Regions from separate parts of the Halobacillus trueperi genome, predicted to be linked through region 2. Evidence: riboswitches for the same ligand, from Rfam matches in the RefSeq annotation. Region 2 holds a riboswitch; the other holds the start of a gene.
The links. Region 2 has a riboswitch for thiamine pyrophosphate ahead of thiT (energy-coupled thiamine transporter ThiT). Riboswitches for the same ligand answer to the same signal wherever they lie in the genome.
Positions count from the first base shown of each region.

Region 1: another riboswitch for thiamine pyrophosphate. It lies ahead of tenA (thiaminase II); the one in region 2 lies ahead of thiT (energy-coupled thiamine transporter ThiT).

Region 1 covers NZ_QUAE01000004.1:260,991-268,539, reverse strand. Annotated here, with positions in the region: gene DYE48_RS07835 (M24 family metallopeptidase) at 1-224, opposite strand, end outside; gene DYE48_RS07830 (threonine synthase) at 413-1,642, shown strand; gene thiE (thiamine phosphate synthase) at 1,683-2,297, opposite strand; gene thiM (hydroxyethylthiazole kinase) at 2,294-3,052, opposite strand; gene thiD (bifunctional hydroxymethylpyrimidine kinase/phosphomethylpyrimidine kinase) at 3,043-3,855, opposite strand; gene tenA (thiaminase II) at 3,852-4,538, opposite strand; TPP riboswitch at 4,581-4,686, opposite strand; gene thiW (energy coupling factor transporter S component ThiW) at 4,692-5,180, opposite strand; TPP riboswitch at 5,275-5,384, opposite strand; gene DYE48_RS07800 (DUF3221 domain-containing protein) at 5,492-6,028, shown strand; gene DYE48_RS07795 (PucR family transcriptional regulator) at 6,051-7,549, opposite strand, start outside.
Region 2 covers NZ_QUAE01000001.1:310,048-317,596, reverse strand. Annotated here, with positions in the region: gene DYE48_RS01665 (DUF1028 domain-containing protein) at 1-801, opposite strand, end outside; gene DYE48_RS01660 (YflT domain-containing protein) at 1,086-1,433, shown strand; gene DYE48_RS01655 (phospholipase D family protein) at 1,471-2,919, opposite strand; gene thiT (energy-coupled thiamine transporter ThiT) at 3,652-4,218, opposite strand; TPP riboswitch at 4,307-4,406, opposite strand; gene DYE48_RS01640 (alpha/beta hydrolase) at 4,488-5,228, opposite strand; gene DYE48_RS01635 (SDR family oxidoreductase) at 5,182-6,084, opposite strand; gene yfkAB (radical SAM/CxCxxxxC motif protein YfkAB) at 6,303-7,427, shown strand; gene DYE48_RS01625 (YgjP-like metallopeptidase domain-containing protein) at 7,446-7,549, shown strand, end outside.

The DNA.
Region 1 (7,549 bases), on a different contig from region 2:
GCACCGTTTGCATCCTGGTAACGACCAATCCAAAGCGGCTGCGGTTCATCGATGATAATCACAAGCATTTGGTGTACATAAAAAGACCAGGCATCATAACCAGAAAGGTAATTCATGTTTGCCGGGTCTGTAATCAAAAGCACGTCAATTCCTTGATCAGCCATGCGTTTCTTCGTTTTCTGCAAACGCTGGTGATACTCTAAAATGTCAAAAGGAAGAACCATTTCATCCCCTCCGCGCTAGTTATCTGAATTTTTAAACGACTGTACTTTCATTGTATTCAAAGATATTTTTTCTTGTAATGTAAAAAGTGTATGAAGTTTTGAAGATGTCCTTAATACAATGTCGCCATGGACCTCTCCTTCCACTTCTTATGTTAAGATACGAATAACCGGATAGAAGGAGGATGAAGATGACATACAGTTACTTATCTCATTTGTACTGCCCGAAATGCGAGGAAACCTATAAAACAAGCGAACCCCAGCATCTATGTACATGCGGATCTCCTTTACTTGTAAGCTATGATTTAGACAGTCTGAAAAAGGTGTGGTCCCCTGAGCAACTGAAAGAGAGAACCCCAGACCTTTGGCGTTACCATGAACTATTACCACTCCAGGATCCTACATATAAAACTTCTTTGGGAGAAGGCATGAGTCCGTTAATCCCTTTACCCACCCTTCAGACAGATATGAATATCCGCAAACTGCATATGAAAGATGAAGGCATCATCCCTACCGGATCGTTCAAAGCAAGAGGAGCTGCGGTCGGTGTATCTAAAGCAAAAGAGCTGGGAGTGAAAGAACTCGCTATGCCCACCAATGGCAATGCTGGAGCTGCGTGGTCCTTATATGCATCAAGAGCATCAATGGAATCGACCATCGTTATGCCTGTCGATGCGCCGAAAATTACGCGTAATGAATGCGCTTTGTCCGGGGCTAATCTTTTTCTCGTCGATGGGCTTATTAGCGATGCGGGAAAAATCGTGGCGGAAGCAGTAGAAAAATCCGGACTCTACGATGTGTCCACTTTAAAAGAACCTTACAGAATTGAAGGGAAGAAAACGATGGGGCTGGAAATAGCCGAACAATTGGGCTGGAACGTGCCGGATGTCATCCTCTATCCCACAGGTGGTGGAGTTGGATTGATCGGCATTCATAAAGCTCTGAGAGAATTACAGGAGCTAGGTTGGATCACCAAAGACCGAATGCCACGGCTCGTAGCAGTCCAATCTGAAGGCTGTGCTCCAATTGTGGAAGCATGGCAGGAAGGGAAGAGGGAATCGACATTTTGGAAAGATTCTGAAACGGTAGCATTTGGGATCAATGTTCCAAAAGCAATTGGAGATTTCCTTGTCCTCGACGCTTTATACGATACAAGTGGATGCGCGGTAGCCATCAGCGATCATGAGCTTTTGGAAGAACAAAAAAGAGTGGCTCAAAAAGAAGGCGCGTTTGTGTGTCCCGAAGGAGCTGCAGCCTTTGCTGCTGCCAGAAAGTTAAGATCAGAAAACTGGATTACCGCCGAGGATGAAGTGGTCGTACTCAATACAGGAGCAGGGATTAAGTATCCGGATACGGTTCAGGTCGATATTCCTGTTCTTCAACCAGGGGAAAGTCTGGGAAACCATAAAACCCTCGGATAACGATAAAAGGAACTCATGACAGGCATGAGTTCCTTATGTTTTATAGAGATTTTACGATAGAAGACATGTCCACAGCTTGGGTAATAGCTGAAATGACAGCGACACCGTCCGCTCCCGCTTCTATTACTTTACCAGCATTTTCGGGATGGATACCCCCAATCCCGACTACGGGCATGTTTGGATACTCCCGTTTGACGATCTTCACCCATTCAGGACCTGCTACAGGGTTGGCGTCTGTCTTCGTCGTTGTTCTGTACATCGGTCCAACACCTAAATAGTCGACAAGATTGACCGGACTCTGTTCTAATTCAATGCGATCGGATACAGATAATCCAATGATGGTATCCGGATAGTTGGAGCGGATTTCATTCACACTACGATCACTCTGCCCCACATGGATTCCATCAGCCTTAAGCACATCAAAAAGTTCAACTTCATCGTTGACGATAAATAAAATACCCGCTTCAGCACAACGTTGGCGCAGCTTATGACCGAGACTGTACTTCGCTTCTCCAGTTAGAGCGCCTTCTCCTTTTTCCCTATATTGAAAGCACGTGATGCCAGCTTTAATCGCTTCATCCAAAATGCTCAAGGGATCTTTGTTACAGTTTTGGCTGCCCATAATGAAGTATTTTCTAAGGGTAGAAGCTTTCATTTTTCAGCCCCCATGGCTATAGCATCGACAAACCTGGGAATGAATGTCCCTGGACCTTTGACATCAGGGTGATCCGCTGCTTGTTCTGCCGCCCGTCCATAATGACTTAATGTTGCTAGAACCTTTTCTTTAGAATTGCCTTCTACCGTTAAGCTTGCTGTGAGCAAGGAACCCAGCAAACAGCCGGATCCTGTAATTTGAGCAAGGAGAGGGTGTCCGGTTTCATTGACAAAAACGTCCCCGTCGATACATCCGACATCCTTTTCACCAGTACAAACGACTCCGGTCTGATATTTTTCTGCAACTAGACGAACGATGGCTTCAGCGTCAGCTTCTCCTGTAGCGTCTACACCTTTCGTTTCCACATCCTGACCGACGAGGTGGGCGATTTCACCGGCATTTCCTTTAATGACGGTCGGCTTCACCTCCTGCAAAATACGTTGGCATACGTTTGAACGATAGCAGGTTGCAGGGGCGCCAACAGGATCGAGGACGACCGGAATGCCGATCTCTTTTGCTGCTCTTCCTGCAAGAATCATCGCTTCCACCTGGTTTTCATGAAGCGTCCCTATATTCAATAACAGCCCTTGAGACAATCGGGTGACCTCTGCAACCTCCTGCTTGGCATTGGCCATTATCGGTGATCCTCCGAATGCTAGAAGTCCGTTCGCTGTGAAATTCATGACGACCGCATTCGTGATGTGATGGATCAGTGGGCGTTGTTCTCTCACTCTGTCGATAACATTTACAGCCATTGGTTGAAAACCTCCTCACGCAAAGCAAAATGATTGGTCGGGCCACTTCCTTTTCCTAAATCGAAGGAATGGCGGATCGCCTCTGTTACAAAGTATTTCGCTTCTTTGACGGCTTGTGGCAAAGCGTGTCCCTGACTCAAGTATGCCGTAATGGCTGCAGAATACGTACAACCTGTCCCGTGTGTATTGGAAGAATCAATACGTTCGGATTCAAATTCATGAAACCACTGCCCATCATATAAAAAATCAACCGCTCTTCCATTGAGATGGCCCCCTTTGACAAGGGCTGCAGCCGCACCTAAGTCTTTCACGATCACTTCGGCCGCTTCTCTCATATCCGCTTCTGTTTCAATTTTCCCTCCAACAAGCACTTCCGTTTCAGGGATGTTGGGAGTGACGAGCGCTGTCTTTGGTACAAGATATTCTTTCAAATAACGTTGATCTTCTTTTTCAATCAACGGGTCCCCACTCTGGGCAACCATGACAGGGTCCATGACGTACGGAGCACCCACCTCATCCAACCATTCACTGATGACTTTCATCATTTTCTTGTTGGCAATCATCCCTGTTTTCAGTGCCTGGACAGGCATATCCTCAGAAATAGCTTTCAGCTGACTCCTAATGAAATTTTCCGGCAGGTGATGAACATCTTTCACTCCTGTCGTATTTTGCGAAACGACTGATGTCACAACACTCATGCCATAACTTTTCAACTCCTGAAAAGTTTTCAAGTCTGCCTGAATACCCGCACCACCACTAGGATCGGTCCCGGCAATCGTCAACGCACATGAGACTTGTCTCATTTCACACCCTCCTTTTCACAAGGCCATTGCTCTTGGGTATAGGCCATATCCCAAAAGGCATATTCCAGCTGACAACTTTTACGAAAGGCTTCTCTCATCCGCTGTTTTTCCGATTCCGACGCACGTTCCGCATACTGATCAAGCCGTTCACATAACACCGCTGTCAGACCCTTCACTTCCTCATTGGCATAAAACTCGATCCACGGGAGGAAGGGGTGATCGGACCCTGGCTGATAGCTGTTCATCAGCTCGACTCCAATTTCATAATACGTCCACGGGCACGGAAGCAAGGCTGCTAATATTTCTCCGATTCCTCCTTGGTAGGCATGAAATAGCATATGTTTAATATAGTGATCAGCGGTTGGCGGCAATGGATACCCTTGCAGTTCCTCATAGGAAACGCCAATCTGTTCACAAAAATTGTTGTGAGGGTGAACCTCACTGTTCAACACAAAATCGATTTGTTCGTTAAACAGTTGAATGTCTTCCCTTCCCTGAGATTTGGAAATGGCGATTCCATAGACGTGCATAAAGGCATTCAAATACTCATAATCAGCCTTGATATAGTGAATCAACGCTTCTTTTGGAACCTCCCCTTTTCCGATACCCTGGATAAAGGGATGAGTGAAGATTTTTTGATAGATATCCTGACTTTCTTTTCTTAATTGATTGGAAAAAGACATGATAGAGCCTCCTATTATTCTCGGAAGCTACTAGAGGACAGAAGGGGATTCTTACTACTTCCCTCCGCCGGCATGACCCGGATCAGGTATTGAGGGACCAAGGAATGTCTCCTTATCTCAGCGAATACTCGCGCCCCTAGCAGTTTCCGTGTATTATGGTTGTAAGATCATATTATCAACTTTCACTCGTGATAAAATGAAGGCAGCAATGAAAGCCCCCGAGACACTGCTTACGACAAAAGAAGGAACAAACGCGAAAACACCTGTTGAACTTCCCATCAGGACGTGCGCAATCGGAACAGATGCCAAAGCCCCTATGACTCCAGTACCTAAAACTTCACCAATCACCGCAGACCTTTTTCTTTCATAGAATCGATAACAAAGCCCTGCCAATAATGCACCGAACATTCCGCCCGGAAAAGCAAGAAAGGTGCCGAGCCCTAATAAGAAACGTAAGAGCCCGATAACAAAAGCAATCATGACCGCCGGGGCGGGTCCAAGCACCACCGCCGCGACTACATTAACCGCATGCTGGACAGGATAAGCTTTCGCAATTCCAGCCGGAAACCAGAGAAATTGAGCTCCAAGCGTTCCAATGGCAATAAGCACGGCCATCGTTGTGAGTATCTTTGTGTTTCTCATCTTTCACCACCTTTCCGTACAGGAGCTGAATGGAACCAGATAAAAAAAGCCAGATCCTTAGAGGACCTGGCCTGGTATGCAGTAAGTCGATACACGTATCGTCAGACTACTTCCCTCCGCTGGTATTAACCAGATCAGGTTCGTAAGAGTCAGAAAGCTTGCTCGCTTTCCTCTCAGCCCATTCAGGCTCCCCTAGTAGTTTCATAAACTTATTCGCTTGGTGATTTTCATCATAACAAAGTTGGATGTTTCTGTCATGTGAAACTTTTCCTCCCGTTCAAACGTCAACAAAGTAGATAAGGAGTGTGAGAATGATGAAAATGAGATGGATGCTTGGCATGTTGATGGTTTTCTTTTTATTCCTTAGTGCATGTGGGGTGTCAGAAACAGAAGAAGTGGATCAGAATGAAGTGGAAGCAGACTCCACCAATCCGGATATAAGCGGATTTGTCATGGATCAAGATGAAGACAGGATCCTCGTAGTCACACCGATGGATGATGATTCAGGGGATGAAGGACGGGCCATGTGGGTATCCGAAGCTCCTGAAGGTCTCTGGATTGGCAAACAGGTCGAAGTGTGGGTAGACGGAGATATCGCTGAATCCTACCCAGAACAAGCAACCGCCGATAAAGTCCAGGAGCTTGAAATGAGTGAAGTACAGGGAGCGGATTTAAAAGCATCCGAAGCTCTCTCTACAGCTTTGTCCGAAACAGAACCAGAGCAGACAGATGTGCTGATCGTTTCGCTACTTTCCTTTGATGAAGAATCCGATCAGTGGACCGTCAAGCTGGACCAACGCGGGACCGATCAGGGCGAATGGAAAACGACAGTCAAAGATGAGAAATAGAGCGTCATCCCGAGGGAGCGCTCTATGCATCCACCTTTTTCAAAAGCCATAACCTTACGCTCAGCTCCAGCAAAAAAAGATCATCCGCATTGAGAAGAGAGAGGCCAGTCAAATGTTCAATGTTTCTCAATCTGTGCAGCAAAGATTGGCGGTGCAAGTTCAGGGCACGGGCCGTCTGACTGACATTGCTGTTGTATTTGTTATAGACCATAAACGTATGAATCAGTTCTGTCTGCCGTTTCTGGTCATAATCAATCAGCTTCTCCAACGTATCTGACACAATCGCTCCGATTTCTTCCTCGTGGGACAGTGCCATGAGCAACCGGTTCATTCTGGTATCACTGAAAAACGTCCGCTCCCCTTCTTCATGCTGCTGACCGATTTTCAGTGCCGTTTCCGCCTCTTCATAGCTTTTATGAAAAGTCTGATACCCACCTTTATGACAGGAAATCCCCCAGCTAATCGTAATCCCTTTTAATAACTCATGAAGTCTCCGCTCAATCAGGTCGAGAAACTGGTTCGCGGTTTCTTCGTAATCCGGACGGTCCGTTTCCAAATAAACGATTACCTCGCCTTCATCAAAGGTGGTCATCGTCCTCCGGTGCAGCGCGTCTCCGGCATGAGTGACTTCCTTCTGAATGTAATAATTGCGACTGTTGATCGATGATGATTTGACTTGAGGCATCGTTGAAGAGGTGCGTTCCTCCTCCGGCTGCACGAAACGGATATGGCCGACGAGACAAATATAAGGCTTCTCCAAATCATAACCAAGCAGCTGCGCTTTCGAAAAAAGAGCTCTGTCCATCTCCCTCTCCTGCTTGGCTAAATCCAGCAAAAAGTTATCCTTAAGTCTGATTTCAGTCATTTCAATGGCGTTCTCTTTGACGAAATATAAGGCACAAGCTGTAAGCGCATGCTCCAAAATGTGAAGATTCACCCACGTTAAATCTTTGTCGTCCTTTGGCTTAAATAGAATATATCCCTGTTTCTTATAGTTTGATAAAATTGTAAGCTGGTAGCATTTCTGATCACCGATTTCATAGGTTTCAATGTAATGGCTGAGCGGGTGATCACTGTCCATCTCCGTTTCTACAAGGGTTCCTTCCTGAGAAAGCTCATGCCCATTTAAAACATCGATGTAATAACGATCAAAATACTGATTCGCCCGGATCTGTTTGTTATGATCACTGATGGCCGTCGGAATGCCTGTGTTCTGGTAGATGATTGATGTGATCTCCTGCAGCCCTTTTCCGTTCAGGACACAGTTGATCAACTCCTGTCGTATCTCTTCCGTGCGTTGCTGTTCCTGGCGGTTCTCCTCACTGATCAACCGTAATACGTCCTGTAAAATATCTCCGAAGCGGACCTCCCATGGAATTTCCATCACGATCAACTCGTGTTTCTCCGCAAGTTTTAACACCCGGTCCGGAATTTTATAGAGATGACGTCCTGTGGCAAAAGCGAGGACGGAGGCTTCCGAGCGAATGACATCTTCAACATATCCTTCGAGTGCCAATACAT
Region 2 (7,549 bases):
GCTTTCGAAGTTCTCCGTGTGTAAATATGTCGTGAACGTATCGTAAAACTCATCAAGAGTAACGTCCTCTGACTCGAGATAACCGAGACGACGCAAGTGACTTTCGACCTCTGCCTTCACCTCACCATCCAGTCCTACGACATCCTCAGGATCGGATGCCCCGAAATAGAGTTGGTGCAGCTGATAGATGCGGTCCAGTTCTTCAATCGGTTCCGGATGATCATCGACTCGGAGATCGACGGCGACGTCACTGAGCTCTCCATACCCTGCTTTATCTTTCACGACGAGAATAGCTGCCGATTGTTTCCCACGGCTGTCTCCCCCCGCACGCTGAGCGGCTTTAATCGCAGCCATTAAACGGTCAGCAAGAGAACCTTCCGCCTGTTCAAAAGCTTCCCCCATATCGGTGACGGTCTCCTCATTCACAAGAATGTTCCCTTGCGCCGCATAGTGTTTGCCGGCTTTGCCACCAGCCCACTCGTAGCACTCCTTACCTGTAAACGTAGCTCCGTTTCCTTTCGCATCGACAATTCCGACTTGGCGGTCTTCCTTTTGTGGATCCTCGGAAGTTAACCGCTCGATCACTTCCTCAGCTGAAAGCCCTTGTTCGAGCAGGCTCAGTCCGTCCGGCCCGTACTGCGGGTTTCCTAGCGCCTGGGTTGCAATCGCTCCCACACCTGCTTTCGCCCACGGAACAATCGATCCAACACCTAAAAACTTCGACTGTACGGCAACGCCCCACTCCCCTGTTTCAGGGTCGTGAGCACAAATAGAAAACGTAGCGATGATCTTTGATTTCATTTTCTCCCCTCCAATCTTGTATGTAATTCGAGGTTTTTGGACAAATTCCTGCAAGATTTCGGTTTGCGGTTTAGCAATTAGAAGCTTAATTGTTATATCTAGATTTCAGTTGATTTATTGAATTTTTAATTGATATATGAAATTTTCAATTGATATTTTTACGTTTTGATTGATATCCTTTTCGTTTTGGTTGATAAAACCTCTGCCCATTCACACGTTTAATTCACCTCCACCCGGGTACATTCCATACCGTAGCAGCTATTAAAAAAAGGGAGAGATCAACGATGAAACCGACAGTGCGTGAATACACAAATGATGAAAAACTGATGGAAGATGTGAAGCGCTTAAAAGACGAAGGCATCGACAACAAAGACATTTACATCCTGTCGCACGATGACGACCGTACAGACCGTATTGCTAAAAACGTCAACGCCAATACCATCGGCCTTTCCGAACAGGACATCAAAAACGTAATCAGCAATCTCTTCAGCAAACAGGGCGACGAACTACGCACAAAACTTCAGGAAATCGGATTTTCTGAACAGGAAGCAGAAGAATACGAAGAAGATTTGGATGAAGGGAAAGTTCTCCTTATTGTGACAAACCCTGCTAAAGCAGAAACACTATTATAAAAAGAAAGGAGCGCACGGAATGTGCGCTCCTTTTCTATCAGTATGTCGTAAACCATGTCCATTTCTGCAAATAATAGGTGGCATAACGGATGAATGTTAAATTATCCTGGTATTCTTTATAGTCAGCCGTGTAATGTCCATCTTCATTGTTCCATATACGTGTAAAGTAATCATTTACATCTGTAAATACTTGTTCTTCTCCATTCCCTTTGATGACAACATCGGCTTCCAAGTTTAAGTTGGATAGGTTACGACGCGTATAGTTCGCAGACCCCGCGATGATGACATCCTCCTCAGGATGGTCGATATACAGCATTTTCGTGTGATACTGCTCGATATTGACGTCATACCAGCGCAAATGGATATTCTCATTACCAAGGCGCTGCAACTCGGCAGCTACAGGTAAATTAGGAATGCCGGTTTTTTCATGACCAAACGCCTTTTTGTTTGGATCCATCACAATGTTCACCGTAGCTCCTCGGTTGGCTGCATCATCAAGCGAGCTCATGGTTTTCTTATCAGCCAGATAGTACATTCCGAGCCAGACGGTATCCCCTTCACCTGCTTCCGACAATTCATCGAGAACCGCTCGATAAATTTTCCCTTCCGTTACAAATTGAGTCGTCAGAGGACCTTCCTGGGCCTCCCAATTCCGGTTCTCATATTCAGGAAAATCAGCCTCCCCTGAATAGTTAACAACGGCTTCTTCGGCTTCTAAAATATCTTTGATGATCGGCCCTGTCATCTTGAACGCCACGTTTTCATGATAACCACTGGCATCATGAGGGTTTGCTGTCGAGACAATTGCAGATTTCTCCGTGACAAGGATTTTCCTATGGTTCGCCTTGATGTTCAACAGTTTCATATACGATCTGAGCGTCACATCCGGAGCTTCTTTGGCCATAGGATTACTGATCCAACCGTTATCTCCGGTACCCATCCAGGAAAACAACAGCCGCCAAACGCTCGAATATAAAGGATTCGAATCTCTCAATTTATTCAAATTGGTCAAAACGACATCGACCCCTCCATCTTCCAGACGCTTGATCGTCTCCGATTCATACGACCCGTAAATCGTGTTGATTTGATCGGTTATGAAAACCACTTTCAAATCAGGGACTTCCTCTTTCCTTTTTAAAATGGCATCCACTAGATTACTTGAGATCTGAGGAAACTCGTTTTTCCCATTCGTGTAGCCATTGAATAAGAACATATCCGCTACAATAAAGTCTTCAGCTTCCGATATGGTTTGATTGATCTCTTCAAAAACCTGAAGGTCATGCACGGTCTTTCCTGCTTCATTTTCGTATGTTAAATCACGGAAAAACTCAATATTTTCCATCTTGTGCTTTTCCCCTTCATAGGAAACCCCCTCAGGAAGAGCTTTCCATGAAGTGTGATAAGCAATCGTAACACTTAAAATAGCTATAATGATGACGATAATCCAAAACCACTTACTTTTCCCAATCCGCTTTAAACGGTCCATTACGTAGCCTCCCCAACTAGAGTGCTTATCTTATTTTCACTATAATCGCCCGTTTCAAACCTCGATAGAAGAAAAAATCAAATAAAAAGCATTTTATTCGACTAAATGGCAGGATTGTGGAAGACTCGATTTCGAGACTTCGGGGTTCGTTTGCCGAGTTGAGTGTTAGGGGTGGCTGGGAAGCTACTCGCTTTCCTGTGGGGGAGTGGCAAGCTTCCTCGGACTTCGTCCTGCGGGATCTCGCCTATCTCCTTTCTCCCACGGGAGTCTCGCAGCTTCCCAACCACCCCATTCCATGAAGGTGAGAAACGAACCCCCTTTACTGTGGGAGGGTGCCTTCCACTATCCATGTGTTATAAGCATAAAGCGCTCTATAACAAGCTTTTCGTATGCAGAATAGCGTCCTTAGGAGTTCATTCCCCTCCAATTACCATGGGCATAAAAAGCGACTTATTCCGGAAGTGGTTTCAAGATACTTATATGGCAAAGGGGCGGAGGGGAATGGCGAGACTCCTGCGGGAAAAAAGTGCTTGGTGAGACCCCACAGGACGCAGTCCGAGGAGGCTCACCGCGCTCCCGCGGAAAGCGAGTCATACCCCGCAGTCCCCATCCACTCAACAAAAGTCTCGAAACTGAGTCTTCCTCAATCGGAGCGTTAATGAGATTGAACAATGATAAAGAAATAACTAAAATCCCCCGATTGATGCCGAAACACCAATCGGGGGATTCTTATTAATGGCTTAATAGTGTTGGTCGTTTTACAAATAGGAGACTGACGACGATACTGCTTAAGATAAACGCCGGAAGCATGTATCCACCATTATAGACGAGGGAATACAACCAGACCGGCTGGCCTTCAGGGGCGAACTCGCCATAAAAAACGATGCCTGCAAAAAAGTGTCCGAAAAAGCGCAGCACACTTCCGATCAGGCAGCCGACAATGATCCATCCGACCAATCGACGGGACTCTTTCGATTTGATCGCATTCCATAGCGGTTTTGCTACTAAGCCAGCTGTTCCAATCACAGCAAAGGCGACGACATAGTCAAGAAACGCCTGAAGAGGGGTCATAATATAGGCGCCTGTCATGATTTGATAGATTCCTAAAAGCAAACCGGTGGTGACACCACCTTTTACCCCCCAACGGAACGCCATGATGAAGACTGGGACCATGGCAAAGGAAACCGATCCTCCCTGCGCCCACAGTTTAAACGATAAAAACGGGATGATATCCAACAATAGTGCGAGTGCTGAAAAAATCGCAATCTCTACGAGAAATAAAACGCGACGATTTCTCATTTCAACATTCCTCCTAAAAAAAGACACAAAAAAAGCAACGCTAAATAGGGAAGCTTCCTGATGGAGGAGTCCCAACTTTGCATTGCACCATCAAAAAAGCCGCCATCCCTACGCCAGTGCTAACTGACAGGTTCGAAGGGTCAGAACTATACGTTCACTCTCAGCCGGAGGCTCCCCTTGAAGGCTTTATACCGTTTACTTTTCTTGATTTGTCTCTATTATAATAAATTTTTTACTAGATTACAAAGCCTTTTCTATTTCCCGGGCAATCACTTTGTGTTCGTGTACATTTGGAAAAATTCCAGGGTGCGCTCGATAATCATATCCTTATCATGATCAAGGGTCGCCACATGGTAACTGTTTTCCAGATGGATGATCTCTTTGTGTTCAGAAAATACCGATTCGAAGATGACTTCTGAATTGTGAGGAGGAACGACGTGATCCTCATCCGATACGAAAATCATAATCGGACAGTGGATTTCATCGAGCCTGTCCTTCACTTTGCCCATCAATCCGACGAGCTCTCCGATCGATTTCACCGGTGTGCGGTCATACGCAAGTTCGACAGTTGCAGGATCCTTGATATCCGATCCGATCGCATCTAAAAAGCGTTCGTCCGTTCCCTGGCTATTTTCAAGTGCGGGAATATCTATGGCCGCATTGATTGGAATGACTCCTTCAATGTCCCGGTACTCACTCGCCATATACAACGCAAGCGTTCCCCCCATTGATAACCCTACGACAAATATTTTCGAACACCTTTCTTTCAACCAGGTGTACGCTTCTTCTACTGATTGCACCCAATCCATATGAGAGGTCGATTCCATATCCTCAGGGCTTGTTCCGTGGCCTTTTAACCTCGGACAATAAACGGTGTACCCAGCTCTAGCATAGGCTTCAACTAAAGGCTTCATGCTTTGCGTCGTTCCTGTAAACCCGTGAGACACGAGGATTCCGACTTCATTACCCTCGAAGCGCATCTCCTCCGCTCCATGCATCACTTTTTCCATTCAACCCCACTCCTTTGGCTTTCTCTTTTCCTAGAATTTTTTGTAACACAGTCTTTTCCAGCCACTTCCACGGCAGCAAACGTTTGAACCAAACATTGGCTCTCACACCGGCACCGATCGGATAGCGGAGTTTCACTAGCGATTCTTTTTCCATCAATCCGGTCATCAGGTCAGACACATCCTGAGGATTGCCGTGCGGTTCTTTGTTGAGCGCACTCCACAACCCTTTTATGTATTCGGCATAAGGAGATTCAGGGTTCTGGACTTCTTCCGGCATCTCCAGCCCTGTCGACCATATATTCGTCTGGTAAGAGCCCGGCTCGATCAAAGCGACATCAATTCCGAACGGTTTCACTTCAAAACGGAGACTTTCTGATAATCCTTCCAATGCATGTTTGGAAGAAACATAAGCAGATAAGCCCGGAAATCCGATCAAGCCACTCACACTGCTCACATTTAAAATCTTTCCTCTCCCCTGTTTACGCATTAATGGCAGAACCGCTTTGGTTACGGCAATGACACCGAAAACGTTCGTATCAAATTGCTTGCGGTACGTTTCAAGCGGCACCTGTTCAAGAAATCCGCCAACAGCATAACCCGCATTATTGACGAGTACATCCAGTCGTTCCAGCGTGTTCACTTTTTCTGAAAAACGCTCAAGCGACTGTGCATCCGTCACATCCAACGGCCATACTTCGATGCAGTTCTGTACCTCGTCATCGAGCGTTTCATACGCAGAGGCCTTTTCTACATTTCTCATCGTGGCGATAACACGAAAACCTTTTTGTGCACATTTCACTGCTGTATGGAAACCGAATCCACTGGATGCTCCTGTAATGAGTACGGTTTGTTTCATGATCTGAATCCCCCTTGTGCTAGTCGTTACCCCATATCATTCGATGTCACACCCTTATTCTCCTCTTTCCATAAAAGCTTCGTAAAAACTAAACAGGTTCTTATTGGCATGTCACGGCATAATTCCGATACATATTGTATGGTTTTAGACATATTAATGGTAGAATGGTAAAGGTTATCGACCGAATAAATATTAATAGAAAGGAAGTTTCATATTTTATGAGTACGAACATGAAGCTTCAGTCGCTTACCCCTTCTTATGACCCGTGGGAAGCGTATATGGACGTGGAAGAACACGGAAAAATGACGTTATCGAATATTGAATTTACGACGACGACGCTCTGCAACATGCGTTGTGAGCACTGTGCGGTCGGATATACGTTAGGTGCGAAGGACCCCGAGGCTTTGCCGATGGACTTGCTCAGAAAGCGACTCGATGAAATCCCTCATTTGAGGACGCTCAGCATCACGGGCGGGGAACCAATGATGTCGAAGAAGTCTGTAGAGAACTATGTGGTCCCATTGCTGAAATACGCGCACGAGCGGGGAGTGCGGACACAAATCAATTCCAACTTGACGCTTCCGTATGAGCGTTATATCCCGATCATTCCTTATTTGGACGTTTTACATATTTCCCACAACTGGGGAACGATCGAAGAATTCATCCATACCGGATTTGCCCGTATGGAGCGGAAACCATCCGAAGAAAACCGTAAGAAGTTTTTTGACCGGATGGTAGAAAATTCCCAGCGACTTTCTGAAGAAGGGGTCATGGTCTCGGCTGAAACGATGCTCAACCGCCGTACGTTCCCATACCTTGAATCGATTCATGATCATGTGAAAGAAATGAAATGTGCGCGCCACGAAATTCACCCGATGTACCCGGTGGATTTTGCCAGCAGCTTAGAGACGTTGAGCCTTGAACAAATGCGTGAAGGCATCAACCGTCTTCTTGATCATCGCGATGACGACATGTGGATGTTATTCGGAACGCTTCCCTACTATCCATGCAGCTCTTCACAAGACGATCTCGATATGCTGAAGCGCCTGTACAGCGAAAAGAATGTGACGGTAAGAAATGATCCAGATGGACGCTCCCGCTTGAACGTCAACATTTTCTCAGGCGATATTATTGTGACAGATTTCGGTGACGAGCCTGGGCTTGGGAACATTCAAGACACGAAGCTTACAGATGCTTACAACAACTGGCTTACTACTAGTACAGCGAAAAGCCTGAACTGCCATTGTCCAGCCGTGAAATGCCTCGGCCCGAATGTCCTTGTCAAAAACACGTACTATGAAGGTGTCGATTTCCAAAAACGGAAAACGAACCTCACGTTGTAAGGCAGAAAGGAGGCTATGATGCCAACTGTTACTTTTGATGAAAGAAAAATTGCTTATACTGTAGAAAAACAAGAGGTCTCTTTTATCAAAATTTATCTCGACGATTTAAATGGTGTAAAAGT